DNA from 2 places in the Burkholderia sp. AU30198 genome. Region 2 is predicted to be linked to the other one. Evidence: predicted binding sites of a transcription regulator. Region 2 holds the regulator's gene; the other holds the start of a gene.
What was found. The regulator sigma-54, encoded in region 2, starts transcription at its own class of promoters, with help from an activator protein. The targets are predictions, from matches to a motif close to TGGCANGNAANCTGCTTT.
Positions count from the first base shown of each region.

Region 1: the regulator sigma-54 is predicted to act here: its motif matches at 2,480-2,497, upstream of glnA (type I glutamate--ammonia ligase).

Region 1 is NZ_JAIZSA010000020.1:65,626-70,041, reverse strand. It holds gene glnL (nitrogen regulation protein NR(II)) at 1-794, opposite strand, end outside; gene glnA (type I glutamate--ammonia ligase) at 955-2,370, opposite strand; gene LGN19_RS32750 (rhodanese-like domain-containing protein) at 2,776-3,240, shown strand; gene LGN19_RS32745 (competence/damage-inducible protein A) at 3,356-4,171, opposite strand; gene LGN19_RS32740 (EI24 domain-containing protein) at 4,168-4,416, opposite strand, start outside.
Region 2 is NZ_JAIZSA010000008.1:76,497-80,912, reverse strand. It holds gene lptC (LPS export ABC transporter periplasmic protein LptC) at 1-152, shown strand, start outside; gene lptA (lipopolysaccharide transport periplasmic protein LptA) at 173-838, shown strand; gene lptB (LPS export ABC transporter ATP-binding protein) at 835-1,611, shown strand; gene LGN19_RS18695 (RNA polymerase factor sigma-54) at 1,771-3,276, shown strand; gene hpf (ribosome hibernation-promoting factor, HPF/YfiA family) at 3,435-3,794, shown strand; gene LGN19_RS18685 (PTS sugar transporter subunit IIA) at 3,963-4,416, shown strand, end outside.

The DNA of each region.
Region 1 (4,416 bases), on a different contig from region 2:
AGTTGCTCCTTGTCGCCGCGCAGGTCCGGCACGCTCACGTCGTAGTCGCGCTCGATCGTGAGACCGCGCGGGAATTCCGCGAGCATCACCGCGCGCACGCGTTCGCATACTTCATGAATGTTCACGTCGCCGACGATGTGCGGATGCCGATGCGGCTCCAGCAACCGGTCGACGAGCGTCTGCAGGCGGTCGGACTCCTTGATGATCACCTGCGTGTATTCGCGCAACTCGCCACGCTCGCGCTCGCCGAGCTCGAATTCGAGCAGCTGGGCTGCGCCGCGAATGCCGCCGAGCGGGTTCTTGATCTCGTGCGCGAGGTTGCGGATCAGTTGCTTGTTGACCGCGGTCAGGTCGTGAATGCGCTCCTCGCGATCGGTGCGCGACTGCCGCTCGTTCTCGAACAGCTCGACGAGCACGAAATCGGGCGCGGTCTCGAGGAAGCCGACGATCGCATGCACATGCAGCGGTTCGCGGCCGGGCCGGTCGAGCACGGTATCGAGGTGCGTCGCGTGAAAGCGTTCCTCGCCGATCGCGGTGATCGTCGATGCCAGCTCGTTCGCGTTCGGAAAAATCTCGCCCCACGGCCGCTGCGCGAGCTGCCGGCGCGAGATGTCGAGCATCGCCTCCGCGGACGGGTTCGCGAACGCGATCCGCAGCGTCTTGCGGTCGAGCACGATCACGACCGTCGGCAGCGCTTCCAGCCCCGCCAGCAGGCCCGAGCGCGCGAGCCGCTCGTCGTCCGTCTGTCGCTCGGGCTGCCCCGTTTTCGCCTTGATCAGATTCTTCAGAACCATCTGCGTGCTTGTCGCGCCTCAACGGGCCGGAAAAGGAAAATCGTCGGAACAAAAAAGGGACGGCTGGACGCCGCCCCTTTCAGACTCCGCCGTTCCCGTCGCAGGCCGCGCGACGGGAACGAACCGGCAGGACGGCGCTGAATCGAAGCGCCATCGCCGATTACAGCGAGTAGTACATCTCGAACTCGATCGGGTGCGTCGTCATGCGGAACTTCGCCAGCTCCTGCTCCTTCAGCGCAAGGTACGCGTCGAGCATGCTGTCCGTGAACACGCCGCCACGGGTCAGGAACTCGCGATCCTTGTCGAGCGCTTCCAGTGCCTGGTCGAGGCCCGCGCACACGGTCGGGATCTTTGCATCCTCTTCCGGCGGCAGGTCGTACAGGTTCTTGTCCGCGGCTTCGCCCGGATGGATCTTGTTCTGGATCCCGTCGAGGCCTGCCATCATCAGTGCCGAGAACAACAGGTACGGGTTCGCCATCGGATCCGGGAAGCGCGTTTCGATACGGCGGCCCTTCGGGTTCGACACGTGCGGAATGCGGATCGATGCCGAACGGTTGCGTGCCGAGTAGGCGAGCTTGACCGGTGCTTCGAAGTGCGGGACCAGACGCTTGTACGAGTTCGTCGTCGGGTTCGTGATCGCGTTCAGTGCACGGGCGTGCTTGATGATGCCGCCGATGTAGAACAGCGCCAGTTCCGACAGGCCGGCGTAGCCGTTGCCTGCGAACAGGTTCTGGCCGTCCTTCCAGATCGACTGGTGAACGTGCATGCCCGAACCGTTGTCGCCGACGACCGGCTTCGGCATGAACGTCGCCGTCTTGCCGTACGAGTGCGCGACGTTGTGGATGATGTACTTCGACCATTGCGTCCAGTCGGCGCGCTCGACCAGCGTCGAGAACTTCGTGCCGATTTCGTTCTGGCCCTGGCCCGCCACTTCATGGTGGTGCACTTCGACCGGGATGCCGAGCTGTTCGAGCAGCAGGCACATTTCCGAACGCATGTCCTGGAACGTGTCGACCGGTGCGACCGGGAAGTAGCCGCCCTTCGTGCCCGGACGGTGGCCCGTGTTGCCGCCTTCGAATTCCTTCGCCGACGACCACGGTGCTTCTTCCGAGTTGATCTTCACGAAGCAACCCGACATGTCCGTGCTCCACTGGACCGAGTCGAAAATGAAGAATTCCGGCTCCGGACCGAAGAAGGCCGTGTCGCCGATGCCCGTGCTCTTCAGGTACGCTTCCGCGCGCTTCGCGAGCGAACGCGGGTCGCGCTCGTAACCCTTGCCGTCGGCCGGTTCGACCACGTCGCAGGTCAGCACCAGGGTCGACTCTTCATAGAACGGGTCGATGAAGGCGGCGTTCGGATCCGGCATGAGCAGCATGTCCGACGCCTCGATGCCCTTCCAGCCGGCGATCGACGAGCCGTCGAATGCATGACCGCTTTCGAACTTGTCTTCGTCAAACGCCGAAACCGGCACCGACACGTGCTGTTCCTTGCCGCGCGTGTCCGTGAAGCGGAAATCGACAAACTTGCAGTCCTCGTCCTTCACGAGTTGCATGACGTCGGCGACGGTTTTACTCATAACCTCTTCTCCTGATTGAACAATTCCGGCGGACTGGGAACCGCCTCGTTTATCGAGCTGACCGGGGTCTTGCTTTTGCGCAGCGCGCCCCGATTCGACCGAATCCTATAAAGCAGCTTCCGTGCCACCTACGCGCAAGACTGGCGCGAATCGCGCCAGCGCTCGTCACGACGGGGCTGTGCTGCGCAATTCCGGGGCTCGGCTTCGCACCGCCAGCCGACCGAAAGCACCTCGATGGTGCAATCGGTGCAATGCGCCGCGCCCACGGAATCATTCTGGTGCATGCGCGCCATTCTGCACCCTTTTGGTGAACGCGTGTGGGGTGCGCACACCGTACCCTACACGGACATCCGCGCCGCGACGCCGCGCTAGAATGTTCGTTTGACCGATAGGAGACTCCCTGCCATGAGTACGCTCGACCAGCTTTACGCGAAGGCCGACGAACGCCGCGCACAAGGCGCGCTCAACTACGCCGGGGCGCTGCTGCCGGCCGAGGCTTTCGAACTGCTGCAGCTCGACCCGTCGGCGCGCCTCGTCGATGTGCGCACCCGCGCCGAACTCGACTGGATCGGCCGCCCGCTCGTCGGCGACGGCCAGTACCTGCACCTCGAATGGACGCGCTACCCGGGCGGCGTGCCGAACGCCGAATTCGTCAACGAACTGAAGGCGGCCCTCCCGGCCGATGCGCCCATCCTGTTCCTGTGCCGCAGTGCCGCGCGCTCGAAGCTCGCCGCGATCGCCTCCACGCAGGCCGGCTTCACGAAGGCGTTCGACCTGCTCGAAGGCTTCGAGGGCGCGAAGGACGCCGAAGGCCACCGCAAGACGGTCGAAGGCTGGTGCTTCCGGAAACTGCCGTGGATCGGCGCCTGACGGCGCGCCGCTCCAGCCGGTTGCGACAACCTTATCGTCGAGCCGGGCGATGACATGCCGATGACGGGCCGCGTTGCGCGGCCCGTGGCTTTTGTGCGGCCTGCCGAGGGGCCGCTCAGGCGCGCGGCGTCTCGGGTTCGACAACGTCGCCGCCGAGCAGGTGCACGCCTTCGCGCAGCTTCACGTACGCGGCTGCAACCGCTTCCGGCTCGCCCTTCACGCCGAGGTCGATGTGACGGCGCGCGTAGATTCCGCCGCGCTCCGCATCGCCGACGCTCGGCAGGCTGAACACGCGCACGCCCGGGAAATCGCGCTCGATGCGCTCCATCAGCGGCGTGAGCGTCGATTCCGGCAGCTCGAACACGTACAGCGAGCGCTCCGCGTGGGGCGTCGCGTGATGCAGGTGCGCGTACTTCGTATCGAGCACCCATTCGATCATCGGCCACGCCATCACCGGGAAGCCCGGCACGAAGTGAAGGTCGCCGACCGAGAAGCCGGGAATCCGGTTGTAGCCGTTCGGGATGATCGTCGCGCCCACCGGAAACACGCCCATGTTGAAGCGGTGCTGGTTCTCCGGCGACTCGAAGTCGACCGGCGTGGCCGGATCGGTGTGCGTTTCGCGGATCCGCTCCGAAATCAGCACCTTCGCGTCCGGATGGAGCTCGAGCGGCACGCCGAGCGCGGCGGCCGCGCACTGGCGCGTGTGGTCGTCCGGCGTCGCGCCGATCCCGCCCGTCGAGAACACGACGTCGCCCGACGCGATCGCGCGTGCGAGGGTCGCCGTGATGCGCGCCGGATCGTCGCCGACGTATTCGGCCCAGTCGAGCGCGAGGCCGCGCGCGCCGAGCAGCTCGATGACCTTCGCCAGATGCTTGTCCTGCCGGCGGCCCGAAAGGATTTCGTCGCCGATGATGATGATGCCGATGCTCATGCCTGCCCCATGTCGATTGCGGTGGCGCGCGAACTCGCACGCAGGTCCTCCAGCGCGCGCAGGCAGTAATGCCCGAACCACAGCGCCGAGAAGACGAGGATGAAAGCGTAAACCCAGATCATGGCCGCCGCGACGAACGGAAACAGCACCATCATCCAGACCGACGATACCCACACGAAGGTCGGCACGGTGCCGAGCAGCCCGGTCGCGACGCCAATGCCGATCAGCGGCCAGCGGTGCTGCCG
Region 2 (4,416 bases):
CGGTTAAACTTCAGCGCGGCCTGTCGCTCGTCAACGCGACCGACGGCATGAAGTACAACAACGTCACCCGGGTCATCGAGCTTTACGGCAACGTGCGCGGCACGATCGCCGCGCAGGACACGTCCGGCGGCTCGAAAGGTCAACCCAAGTGACGCATCCCTCACGTGACTGCATGAACGAACCGTTCCCTCGACTGATTTCCGGCGGCGCTGCGCGCGCCGTCCGCGCCGCGCTTGCCGCGACGCTCGTGGCGCTCCCGCTGGTCGGGCTGGCGCCGCTCGCCCATGCCGAGAAGGCCGACCAGAACAAGCCGATCAACGTCGAGGCCGACAACCTGACCTATGACGACCTGAAGCAGGTCACGGTCGCGACCGGCAACGTCGTGATCACGAAGGGCACGATCATCATCAAGGGCGATCGCGTCGAAGTGCGCCAGGACCCGGAAGGCTATCAGTACGCGACCTCGTTCGGCAGCGGCAAGAAGCACGCAACCTTCCGCCAGAAGCGCGAAGGCATCGACGAGTACATCGACGGCGACGCCGAGCGCATCGACTACGACGGCAAGCAGGACCTGACCACGCTGACCACCGCCGCGACCGTGCGCCGCCTGCAGGGCACGACGACCGTCGCCGATACCGTGCACGGCAGCGTGATCACGTACGACGGCCAGCGCGACTTCTACACCGCGAAGGGCGGCAAGGACGTCGCCGCGCCGGGCAACCCGAACGGCCGCGTGCGCGCGATGCTGTCGCCGAAGAACGGCGGCCCCGCGCCGCTGAACGGCGCGCCGGCAAAGCTGTCGCCGTCGACCACGATCCAGGGGGCGCCGGGCCAATGAACGCGTTACCGAACCGCCAGCCGGCCGGCACCACGAGCTCGCTCGTCGTCCGCAACCTGAAGAAGCGCTACGGCTCGCGCACGGTCGTCAAGGACGTATCGCTCGACGTGAAGAGCGGCGAAGTCGTCGGCCTGCTCGGCCCGAACGGCGCCGGCAAGACCACGTCGTTCTACATGATCGTCGGCCTCGTGCCGCTCGACGCGGGCGAGATCTCGCTGAACGGCAGCTCGATCAGCCTGCTGCCGATCCACAAGCGCGCCTCGCTCGGCCTGTCGTACCTGCCGCAGGAAGCGTCCGTGTTCCGCAAGCTGACCGTCGAGGAAAACATCCGCGCGGTGCTCGAGCTGCAGCACGGCGAAGACGGCAAGCGGCTGTCGAAGGACGCGATCTCGTCGCGCGCCGAAGCGCTGCTCGACGAGCTGCAGATCGGCCACCTGCGCGAGAACCCCGCGCTGTCGCTGTCGGGCGGCGAGCGGCGCCGGGTCGAAATCGCGCGCGCGCTGGCCACCAACCCGAACTTCATCCTGCTCGACGAACCGTTCGCCGGCGTCGACCCGATCGCGGTGCTCGAGATCCAGAAGATCGTCAAGTTCCTGAAGCAGCGCAACATCGGCGTGCTGATTACCGATCACAACGTCCGCGAAACGCTCGGCATCTGCGATCACGCCTACATCATCAGCGACGGCTCGGTGCTCGCCGCCGGTGCGCCGAGCGAAATCATCGAAAACGAAAGCGTGCGCCGCGTGTACCTCGGCGAACACTTCCGGATGTAACTCCCCCTCGTGGCTGGCTGCACCCCGCCCGGCGTCGCCGCGCGGGGCCGCGCCCCGCTTCGCGGCCATGCCCGCGGCCGGGCGGCGCGCCGCGCGTAATCGCGGATGGCTCAACGCGCCTGGGTCGTGGCAAACTGCCGGTATGACCTCCTCCTTGCCATGAAAGCCAGCCTTCAACTCCGCCTGTCGCAACATCTGGCGCTGACGCCCCAGCTACAGCAGTCGATCCGGCTCCTGCAGTTGTCGACGCTCGAATTGCAGCAGGAAGTCGCGATGGCCGTCGCGCAGAATCCGCTGCTCGAGAACGACGACGAATGGATCGCGAGCCCGCTGCGTGTCGCAGCGGACGGATCGTTGATCGCGCAGACGCCTCCCGCACAGAACACCGAGCCCGCTTCGATGAACAGCGGCAGTTCGTCGAGCGATCGCGCCGAGCGCGACGAGCCGGCCGGCGCGGATGAATACGACAGCTACGCATCCGGCGACGGCAACGACGGCCCGCAGTGGAATCTCGACGAATTCGGCCGCTCGAGCGGCGCGTCCGACGACGACGACCTCCCGCCGCTGCAGGTGCAGGAAGCGGCGACGTCGCTGCGCGACCACCTGTCCGCGCAGTTGCGCGTCACGCAGGCCAGCCCGCGCGATCGTGCGCTCGTGATGTTCCTGATCGAATCGCTCGACGACGACGGCTACCTGACCGCGACGCTCGACGAAGTGCTCGCCGACCTGCCGCCCGAACTGGAGATCGACTGCGACGAACTGAACGCGGCGCTCGCGCTGCTGCACAGCTTCGATCCGGCCGGGGTCGGCGCCCGCTCGGCATCCGAATGCCTGAAGCTGCAGTTGCTGCGCCTCGATCCGTCCCCGACGCGCACGCTCGCGCTCGAGATCGTGTCGCAGCATCTCGAACTGCTCGCCGCCCGCGACTTCACGCGGTTGCGCAAGCACCTGAAGGCGAGCGACGACGCGCTGCGCGACGCGCACATGCTGATCCGCTCGCTGGAGCCGTTCCCCGGCGCCGCATACGGGAAGGCCGAGGCCGACTACGTCGTGCCCGACATCATCGTGAAGAAGGCCGGCCAGGGATGGCTCGCGGAGCTCAATCCGGAAGTCGTGCCGCGCCTGCGGATCAACAATCTCTACGCGAACATCCTGCGCAACAGCCGCGGCGATCCGTCGGCCGGTTCGCTCAAGCAACAGCTGCAGGAAGCACGCTGGCTGATCAAAAACATCCAGCAGCGATTCGACACGATCCTGCGTGTCGCGCAGGCGATTGTCGAGCGTCAAAAGAACTTCTTTGCGCACGGTGAAATTGCCATGCGCCCCTTGGTTTTGCGGGAAATAGCTGATACGCTGGGCCTACACGAGTCGACTGTCAGCCGTGTGACAACCGGGAAGTACATGCTGACCCCGTTCGGGACGCTTGAATTTAAGTACTTCTTCGGATCTCACGTCTCGACCGACACCGGTGGCGCCGCTTCGTCGACGGCCATCCGAGCCCTCATCAAGCAACTGATAGGAGCTGAAGACCCTAAATCGCCACTTTCGGACAGCCGCATTGCCGAGCTGCTGGCGGAACAAGGATTCGTGGTCGCGCGCCGCACGGTTGCGAAGTACCGCGAAGCCCTCAAGATCCCGGCAGTGAATCTACGCAAGTCTCTTTAAGCCTGCTGCCTGCCCGGCGGCAGGCGTGTTCCGGCCACCGCGCATACGGGGAACAGGCCGGGCGACCTGTCCGCGATACACCGCCTCGCGCGGTACGGGCAAGTCGACCGGAGCGCCGCCTCGATGCGGCCGGGTGGTCACTCGCTTGGAGAAGCACTATGAACCTGAAGATCAGTGGACATCATCTCGAAGTCACGCCTGCAATTCGCGAATACGTGATCACCAAGCTGGACCGGGTGCTACGGCATAGCGATCAGGTGATCGATGGCACTGTGATCCTCTCGGTCGACAACCACAAGGAAAAGGACAAGCAGCAGCGCGCGGAAATCAACCTGCACCTGAAGGGCAAGGACATCTTCGTCGAAAGTGCGAACGGTAACCTGTATGCAGCGATCGACCTGCTGATCGACAAGCTGGACCGTCAGGTCGTCAAGCACATGGAGCGCCTGCAAACGCATGCGCACGACCCGATCAAGCTTCAACCGTCGATCGACCAGATTGAACTGCCGCCGCAGTAACCTTCACCGCAACACACACGTCGCCCGGTTCGCCGGGCGTTTTTTTTGCGACTCCGCGCAGAGGTGCAACCGGTCCGTCCGCGCTGCGCCACGCACGCGGCTGTGCTCTATAATGTTCCGGTTATCGCCGGGGGGCGCTGGACGCGGTAGCTGCGTTGCAGGTTGCCGATGCCAAACGCCTTGATATCGCCGGACATGGGTAATCAGTCTGCCGCCGCAAGGAGACCCCAGGCCGCCCAATCGCCTGCCAACATGAATCGCCTAGCCAAAATCCTGCCCATAGAGAACGTCGTCATCGACCTCTCAGTCACCAGCAAGAAACGCGTGTTCGAACAAGCCGGGCTGATGTTCGAGAATCAGAACGGCATCGCCCGCAGCACCGTCACGGACAACCTGTTCGCGCGCGAGCGCCTCGGCTCGACCGGGCTCGGCGAAGGTGTCGCGATTCCGCACGGGCGCATCAAGGGTCTCAAGCACCCGCTCGCCGCGTTCGTCCGGCTCGCCGATGCGATCCCGTTCGAAGCCCCCGACGGCCAGCCGGTCGGCCTCCTGATTTTCCTGCTCGTGCCCGAGCAAGCCACCCAGCAGCACCTCGAGATCCTGTCGGAAATCGCGCAACTGC